DNA from 2 places in the Psychromicrobium lacuslunae genome. Region 2 is predicted to be linked to the other one. Evidence: riboswitches for the same ligand, from Rfam matches in the RefSeq annotation. Region 2 holds a riboswitch; the other holds the start of a gene.

Region 1 (4,409 bases), 770 kb from region 2:
TTGGCACCACGGTAACCACCGGTTTGCGTAGCCTCGACCAAGCCACCGTGCGACTCAGCGTCCGAGACAACGGCCCGGGCATCCCAGCGGAATTCCAAGCCGATATCTTCGACCGTTTCTCTCGCGTCGATGTGGCCCGTTCCGGGCACGACGGCACCACCGGCCTGGGACTGTCTATCGTGCATGCCATCGTGCAGGCGCATGGCGGCAAAATAACGCTCAACTCTCAGCCCGGAAACACCGAGTTCATGGTTGACCTACCTCGCGGACAGTGAGCTTTAGCTGAGCCGGCCGGGGTTTAGGCGCGAGCACGGTGGGGCAAGACCGAGCTGAGTTGGCTGCGTAGCGTGGTGTGATTTCGCTTGTTCAGGACCAGCAGCGCCACGCTGCCGGCGGCTAGCGCCGCCACCCCGCCAACGATAAGTGACCAGCGCGGCCCGAAAAGAGTGCCAATCCAGCCGACCAGCGGTGCCCCAATCGGGGTGCCCCCTTGCATTAAGGCCATATACACCGCGAGTACCCTGCCGCGCATCGCCGGGTCTGTAGTGAGCTGAATGCTGGTATTGCAAGCGTTGAGGAAGGTCATTGCCGAGAGCCCGATCGGAATTAGTGCGAGGGCGAACAACCAGTAGTTCGGTGCGAAGGCCCCCAATACGGTGAACGCGCCGGTCGCCAGCGCACCACCAACCACGTAGGCCATCCGCACACCCTGCCGTCGGGCTGCCAACAGCGCAGCGGAGAGTGTGCCGACCGCCATGACGGTACCGAGCAACCCGTACTCACCCGGCCCGAGCTTGAAGACCGACGTGGCCATCAGCGCATTGGTGATCTGGAAGTTCATCGTCAGGGTGGCGACCAGGCTGACCAGAATCATAATCATCATCAGATCTGGGCGCTGCCGGATATAGCGCAATCCCTCTCGAATCTGCCCCTTGCCCCTGGGGGCTCGAGCCGCTGGGTGAAGTTCCGCGACTCGCATCTTGGCAAGCGAGAGAATGACAGCGGCGAAACTCGCGGCATTGATCAAGAAAGCTGGGCCGGTGCCGATCCAGGCGATCAGCAACCCGGCAAGTCCGGGTCCGGCCAGTCTAGCCAGGTTAAAGGAGGTGGCATTCAACGCAACCGCGTTGGGCACGTCACCTGCCTCCACCACCTCAGAAACGAAGGCTTGCCGGGATGGAGCGTCAATCGCGCTACCGATACCGAGGAGCAGCGCCAGCAGATAAACATGCCAAAGCTGAACCGTATTTGTCACCACCAAAAGGCCCAGCAGCAAGGCACAAAAACCCATCGCCGATTGCGTGATCAAGAGGATCTTACGTTTCGAATATCTATCCCCGAGCAGCCCGGCCCATGGGCCGAGGATCAAGATCGGCAAGAATTGCAGACCGGTGGTGATGCCCACCGCGGTGCCGGACTGATTGGTTAGCACCGTCAGGACCAACCAGTCCTGAGCCACTCGCTGCATCCAGGTACCAATATTGGAAACCAGGGCCCCAGAGACCCAGAGCCGATAGTTGAAGACCTTCAGCGCACTAAACACTTATTTCGCACTCATTCTTTGCAGTATTTGTGCTGCTTCACGCAGCACCTTGCGTTCCGCGGGACTCAACCCCGCGAGCCGCCGCTCCAACCATTCGGTGCGACGTTGCCGGGTATCCCTCAGCACTTCGCGGCCAGCCTCGGTGAGCTCCACCAAAACCTGTCGCCCATCACTAGGGTCTGAGCGTCTGCTGACTAAGCCGGATTCCTCTAGTGCATTGACCGTTCTAGTCATTGTCGGCGCCTGCACATGCTCTTTATCTGCCAACTGCCTGAGCGTCTGCTGACCATTACTCAGGATCGACAACACGCTGAATTGGCCGGGCCCGACGCTCTCGCTAGTGGCTTCGGTACGCAGTCTCCGAGCGGTACGCATCACTGCCATCCGCAACTCAACCGCTAACGGCGCTCGTCTCCCTGACTCCATTTACTTAGCATAAGTCATTACCTTTGCTAAGTAAATAGCGAGCACTGGGCTTCCGTTATCTAAATGTGACTTATCTAGGTAATGCCGGTATCGTAGAGAGGTGCGCGATAGTAACCGTGCACCTCTCTACGAGACGCCGAGCTCTGCCACTCAAAGAGGGACGTCAGAACTTATGGCAGAGACGGGGAAACCACTTTTGGCCGTGTTCGCACGGTCTTGGGGTGAAGTCCTGCAGCGCAGGGCCGGCCTTCTCAGCCGAATCCGACAGCTCACCTCGCAGGCAAAAGAGAGGCAGTTCAGTGGCTCAGAGCATGGATCAGCCACGTCGTGATCGGGCGCGGCATGCCGCGCCCAGCACTCCGACGTCGCGCTCAGTTCCGGGGAAATCTACCGGTCGGCGTCGCGCCACCCCGCAAAAGTCCTCTCTTAGCCTGCTCCGTGAAGCCAGCTCCAAGCTGCCTGTGCAGCAGGTAGCCGCTATCGCCATCGCTGGCGTCTTAGTCGCCTCGGTGAGTGCCTCGCAGCAGAATCCGGACACCCCCGCCTCAACACCGGTGGCACAGAAATCAGCAATGGAGACAGTCTCTGCAGCTGCCAACGCTGAACTAGTTTTCAGTCGAGTCACCGCGAGCTCCAAGCCCGCTGCCAAAACACCCAGTACCGGCAAGCCGGGCGCAGACAGCGCCTCCAGCGACATCAACCAAATCAAGGCAGTAAATGACCCCGAGGCCGCGCAGGCTTTCGCAGCGACAAAATTGGCCGACTTCGGTTGGGGTCCGGATCAGATGAGCTGTCTAAGCTCCTTGTGGACCAAGGAATCCAGCTGGCAGACCACGGCTGAGAATCCTTCCAGCCTGGCCTATGGCATCGCACAGTCCCTACCCGCCGAGAAGATGGCCAGCGTCGGCTCCGATTACCGCACTAACTACAAAACCCAGATCACCTGGGGCTTGGGTTATATCAAGGAGCGTTATGGCTCACCATGCGGCGCCTGGGGACATTCCCAGGCCACCGGATGGTACTGAGCCGTTCGTCTCAGGTTCAGTAAAGAACCTTCTGGCTCTTGAATTTGTAGTAATCGCTGGACGGCTTGAGCCAGATCAGCACCAGAGCGGTGATCGAGACCAGTAGCGTAATAATGCCGATGATCAGGCTACTGACGAAAATGGTTTTACTGATGGAGCTTGCGATCAGTGAGTAGATCCCACTCAGAATTGAAATAGCCGCGAATACAGTGGCCACCACTCGGGCCCACGACTTTCCCGCACCGTTCGCCAAGGCCATCCAAATCCACAAGCCGGTGCCGATGATCAGGCCGAAGATCATGCTGGCATAAGTTGTCGCCTGGGTAATCGACTTGACCGACTCGATGGTGCTGCCGCTGAGACCCGAATTTTGGGTCTGAGCCTGAGCAATTGCCATATCTACCAACTGATTAACCTGGAATAGCGTGAAGATGCCCCCAATCACGCTCAAGGCGGCTCCCACGTACATCAAAATGACGGCATTCTTCAGCGTCTGCGGCTTCTCCACTGGCGCGATTGGCGAGATCGCCGAACCGTTTCCGGGGTAGCCGGGGAACTGTTGCTGCGGGTATTGCGGTGCCTGGCCGGGCTGTTGTTGACCATACTGAGGCGGCTGCTGCCCAAACTGCCCGGGCTGTTGCTGTCCATACTGTGGTTGCTGGCCGTATTGCGGTTGCTGAGGCTGGTTCGGTGCATTGTTTGGCGGCTGAAACTGGTCCATAGCACTAGAGCCTAGTGCAATCTCCGGCCAATGCCCGCGCCGAGACCGAACCGTTAGCGAGTTGCTAATGGGTTTCAGTCTTCGCCCAAGACAGGGTGGCAATAGCGCCGCCGTCGGTGGCGTTCTCAAAGCTCAACCGGTAACCCAAGACTTCGGCCTGCCTGATTGCTATTAACAGGCCGAGCCCCCAACCACCTTCGCTTTTAAACCGCGAAGGACCGTTGTCGATAATGCTCTGCGGATAGCCCAAACCGTGGTCGCGAATTGCCAATTCGTCCCGGCTCACGGTCAGCTGAATCGGCGGCTGGCCATGTTCGGCCGCATTCCGGAGCAAATTGAGCAGCACCCTGGAGAGCCGCCGCTCGTCAGTATCCAGGATCATCTCCTCGGCATCAGCAGCGAACAGTACGGTGATGGATTGAGCCAAATCTGCTGCGGCGAGCTCAGCACTGACGTCGTCCAGCAGGATTCGAATCGAGGCTGGTTCGCGGATAATTTCATGCTGCGCGCCATCCAGACGCGAGATTTCCAGCAATTCTTCCACCAGCCTGCGCAGCCGCGCGGTGCGCTCCTTAACCATCTGCGCTGGCCGCGAATCCTCTAATAATGCTGCCGCAGCCACTAAACCGGTCAGCGGAGTTCGCAGTTCATGGGCTAGATCGGCGCTAAAACGTTGCTCATCCTCAGCCTTTTG
Region 2 (4,409 bases):
CGGGAGCGGGCAACCAGCGTGATGCGTAAGCACCGACTGGCGGAGCGGCTGCTTTCCGATGTGATCAAGCTCGACTGGGCCTATGTGCATGAGGAAGCTTGTCGCTGGGAGCACGTGATGAGTGAGCAGGTTGAGGAGCGCCTCTTCGAGCTGCTAGGTAAGCCAGAGGATTCGCCGTACGGTAACCCGATTCCTGGCCTGGAATCCTTTGGTGGACACAAGGCTCGGGAATTCACCGAGGGCGTAGTCAACATGGTTTCAGCGATGGAGCAATACCAGCCGGAGTCCAAGGTGGTCATCGGCAGGCTATCAGAGCGTATTCAGGTGGATCCTGAACTGCTCGGCCAATTCGAGGAGGCTGGCTTAAAGCCGGGGGTAGAGATCTCCCTTGAGCAGGTGGGCGAGTACATTTCGGTGCGGGTACCGGGTGTTGAAGGGGCCTTGGAGCTGCCGCCGGAAGTCGCGGTTCATGTCTTTGTCGCCATCGATTAGCTATATAACGAACTGTTATAAAGCGTCGAGATGACGTATAGTTGCATCTTGTCGTCGTGATCTTGGCGGCGTCCCAGCCAGCACTGAGCCTTGCCTCTGGCTGCGGACCTTTAGCAATACAGGCAAGGACGGGGGAACCAAAACCGGCTGTCCATCTGGACAGTCTTGGGGTGAAGTTCTTGGTCAAGATGGCTCTGCCATCGCGCCCAGGGACCGGATTGCTCTCTAATCCGAATCCGACAGCTAACCTCGCAAGTGTTGAGAGAGGAAGAAAGTCTCCTTGAGCGAATCAGGACTCCCACGTCACGGTCGGCGTAGCGCTGTGCAACCACTCAATGATGCTGTTCGTCAGCGCAGTGCGCTGCCCGACGCCTCGACGGATATTTCGATGGCTACTCCCGTGCCCCTGCCTTTGCGGCCCCGCGACGCTGCGCGGCGCGCTCGGCAACGAGTCGAGGTTGCACGTCCGGAGCTTTTCGCCGCCCTGCCGGCAGCGCCTGCCGAGCGGGGTCGTCGTCGTGCCGCCGCAGTGGCTACCCAACGGAGTTCGCTGACTTCGCTGACTTCACTGACCTCCCCAAAAGTTCTGCAACGCACCGGCATTGGGCTGGCAGCGGCCTCCTTAGCGCTCGCCGTGCTGATTCCTAGCGCTGGCGCCAGTATCGCTCCGGCATCTTCGACCACGCCGATGGCGCAGAGCGGTTCCGGGCCAGTCAGCGCCGACCCCGGCGTCGAACTGAGCTTCAGTCGGCCGAATTCGACTAGCAGCATGGACCCCGACGGCAAGCTGCACCAGGCCTTGAGCGTCTCAGCTGCGAAAGTGGCTCCCGCAGCCGCTAAGGGTAGTCTTTCCGCGCCCTTGACGAAGCTAGTACCAAGTTCTCCGTTCGGATATCGAGTGAACCCGCTGACCGGCGCGATGGGCGAGTTGCATACCGGTCAAGACTTTGCGATTGCTTGCGGCACAGATGTTTATGCTGCTGCTGGCGGCACTGTGACCTTCGCCGGCTGGCATTCAGGCGGAGGCGGCAACCGGGTGGTTGTCGATCATGGCAATGGCCTGTCCACTAGCTATAACCACAACAGCTCATTGTTGGTCAAGGTGGGGCAGAAAGTGGAGCGCGGTGACAAGGTCGCGCTCAGTGGGACGACCGGTGCCTCAACCGGTTGCCACCTGCATTTCGAAGTGATGATTAACGACAAAACTGTTGACCCAATGGGCTGGCTGTAACAAAACTTCTAGTTTCACAGGTTCTGATTTATCTCCGTTTTTTGCGCGGGATGGCTACTAAAACCCCCGGTCAGCGCAAGACTCGACAGTGGAGTAATTACTAAAAGGTCACAGAGTTGCCGTCCAGATCACTTTTCCGTGATCAGAATGTGACATTCTCGCGAACCTGCTGTAGCGTTGTTCCTGCGCCAAGCTTGATAGGAGTCTGGCGCTCTCGGGGTAGCTAGCCTAACTCTGCCATTACTCTGAGGTCCGTTCGCAACATTCGTCTGGCAGAGACGGGGGAACCACATACGGGCTTCTTAGAAGTCCTTGGGGTGAAGCCGCTGAAGTTCGAGAACTTAGGTTCAGAATCTAAAGCGGCCGGGTGACTCCCATCCGAATCCGACAGCTTACCTCGCAGGCTTTGGGAGAGGTCAAACGTGTCTTCAAAGGCATCTATCGGTCGCCACCGCGCGGCCAAGGTCAGCAACAACCGTCTCGGAAATATCTCTAAAGCGGTATCTTCAAACGCTGGCAGCTTTGGTCGGCAAGCAGCGGTAGTTGCGGTAGCAACTGGTCTAGTGACCAGCATCGGCCTACCGGCACTCGCGGCCAACGCCGACTCCACCGCCGCGCAAGACGCGACTCGGACCACGAGCGATGTCGCACAGACCGTCTCGGCGGCCAAGAATCTCAATCTAAAGTTCGAACAGGCAGCTGCCACCTCCACCGTCGAGGTCAATGAAGTCGCAGCCCAGGCAGAAAAGGTCGAGCCAGTTGCTCCCGCTGCCAGCAAGCCTGCTACGGCAAGCCAGACCACTCAAACCCCTCAGGCTGAAGCAAAGGCCGAGACTGCCAAGGCGCCAGCCGTCTCCGGCAACCTCTCGGGAGTTGCCGCTAGCGCCTATGCTGGTATCGGTCATGCTTACGTTTACGGCGGCACCAGCCCGGTGACCGGCTGGGACTGCTCCGGATTCGTCCAGTGGGCCTACGCCCAGGCTGGTATCTCAATCCCGCGCACTAATCAGTGGGGTGTGATGGTGCAGACCTCGACGCCTAAGCCCGGCGATCTGGTCGTCCAGAACGGCGGCTCCCACGTGGCCATCTACGTTGGAAACGGCATGGAGATTGGTGCTTTGAATCCTTCCGACGGAACTCAGCTGACCGCTGTCAACGCTGTCGGTTCCGCGGTGTTCTACACCATGCCGTAGCGGCCCAAAACTTTTTGACTTAGCTGTGAACGCGGGTGTGGGGCTCGCAGACAAAAACTCCACGTAGTGAACGCAACAACATCGCATCCGTAACCAATGAGGAATTGAAAGAGAGACCGATGAGCAATCGTGAAGGGATCGCCCGGCACCGCGCCGAGGCCACGAAGACCAGTTCGATCGCTGTGATCGCTAAAGCTGTTAGTGACAATGCCGGTGGGGTCGGCCGTCAAGCAGCTGTCATCGCCGCCGCTTCGGGTCTGGTCTTGACCACCGGGATTGCTGCCAATGCGGCTCAGCCCAGCGAGGTTCAGCGTGACACCAACACCTCAACGTTGAAGGTTCAGGCTGCTAGCCAGGGCGTCACTGCTTCCTCGAAGGTGCAGATCAGCTTTGAGAGCCCGAAGGCTTCCTCCTCTGCTCCGGCTGCAGTCGTGCCGGTTGTCAAGGTTGAGAGTAACACCACGGCTCCGGTCGCTGAACCGGTTGCCCAGACCGCGGCAAGCCAGCCCGCAGCTCAGGCTGCTCCGGTAGCTACTCCGGCCGCCACTCAGGAAAGCAAGACCACGCAAGCTGCGGCTGCTAAGCCGGCAAGCCAGAAGAGTGGCATTGGCGCCACCATCGCTGCCGCCGCTTATGCTCAGCTGGGCGTCGCTCAGGACTGCACCGCGCTGGCAAGTAACTCGCTCGCTGCTGCTGGTATTTTCTACCACGGCTGGCCGGCTGGCTACCTCTCCTTGGGTCGCACCATCAGCGAATCCGAAGCTCAGCCCGGCGATTTGATCTACTACGCAAATGGCGGTGGCGGCCAGGCTCACATTGCTGTTTACGTTGGCAATGGTCAGGCTGTGCACGGCGGCTGGAATGGCTACACCACTGCAGTCTTCTCCGCTCACGTGGGTAGCGGACCGGTCTTCATCGCTATCGGTCACTAAGCTCCGCTTAACAGACACTTCAAAGCACCCGCACCGATCATCGGTGCGGGTGCTTTGTCTCTCCAGAAGGTTTCTGCCGGGTGAATTCTTCTCGACACACCCCGCCACGGCGGTATTGAATTCGTTGATTCTGGGCTGTTCCGCCTAGGCTTATCTTGAGTTCAAGATCTGGGGCTGCGGCAGGGCAGCCGGCTCCGCCGAATGACTCCAGGTCAGCGAAGAGGGACAACGCCGATGCGTACTCTTGTTCTGAATGCTGGTTACGAACCCCTAGCGGTTGTCACGTTCCGCCGGGCGCTGATCCTTGTGCTGGCTGGGAAAGCTTCTGTTTTAGCTGAAGGCGATGAACCAGTCGTCGGGGCGCAGGAGATTCTCGGACGGCCATCGGTGATCCTGCTGAATCGATACATCCGGCTACCTTATGACCGGGCCACACCGGTCAGCCGGCGCGGGGTGTTACGTCGCGATAATCACCGCTGTGGTTATTGCGGAAAAGCCGCCAGCACCATTGATCACATCCAGCCCAAGTCCCGAGGTGGCGCGCACAGCTGGGAGAATCTG

Evidence for each region. Region 2 has a riboswitch for cyclic di-AMP ahead of UM93_RS16350 (C40 family peptidase). Riboswitches for the same ligand answer to the same signal wherever they lie in the genome.
Region 1: another riboswitch for cyclic di-AMP. It lies ahead of UM93_RS12605 (aggregation-promoting factor C-terminal-like domain-containing protein); the one in region 2 lies ahead of UM93_RS16350 (C40 family peptidase).

Annotation. Positions count from the first base shown of each region.
Region 1 is NZ_CP011005.1:2,690,293-2,694,701, forward strand. Features, by position in the region: gene UM93_RS12590 (sensor histidine kinase) at 1-275, shown strand, start outside; gene UM93_RS12595 (MFS transporter) at 299-1,543, opposite strand; gene UM93_RS17835 (MarR family winged helix-turn-helix transcriptional regulator) at 1,544-1,969, opposite strand; cyclic di-AMP (ydaO/yuaA leader) riboswitch at 2,122-2,265, shown strand; gene UM93_RS12605 (aggregation-promoting factor C-terminal-like domain-containing protein) at 2,269-2,994, shown strand; gene UM93_RS12610 (hypothetical protein) at 3,011-3,715, opposite strand; gene UM93_RS12615 (sensor histidine kinase) at 3,780-4,409, opposite strand, start outside.
Region 2 is NZ_CP011005.1:3,460,530-3,464,938, forward strand. Features, by position in the region: gene UM93_RS16340 (metal-dependent transcriptional regulator) at 1-492, shown strand, start outside; cyclic di-AMP (ydaO/yuaA leader) riboswitch at 581-764, shown strand; gene UM93_RS16345 (M23 family metallopeptidase) at 773-1,723, shown strand; cyclic di-AMP (ydaO/yuaA leader) riboswitch at 1,971-2,143, shown strand; gene UM93_RS16350 (C40 family peptidase) at 2,146-2,916, shown strand; gene UM93_RS16355 (NlpC/P60 family protein) at 3,036-3,848, shown strand; gene UM93_RS16360 (HNH endonuclease) at 4,083-4,409, shown strand, end outside.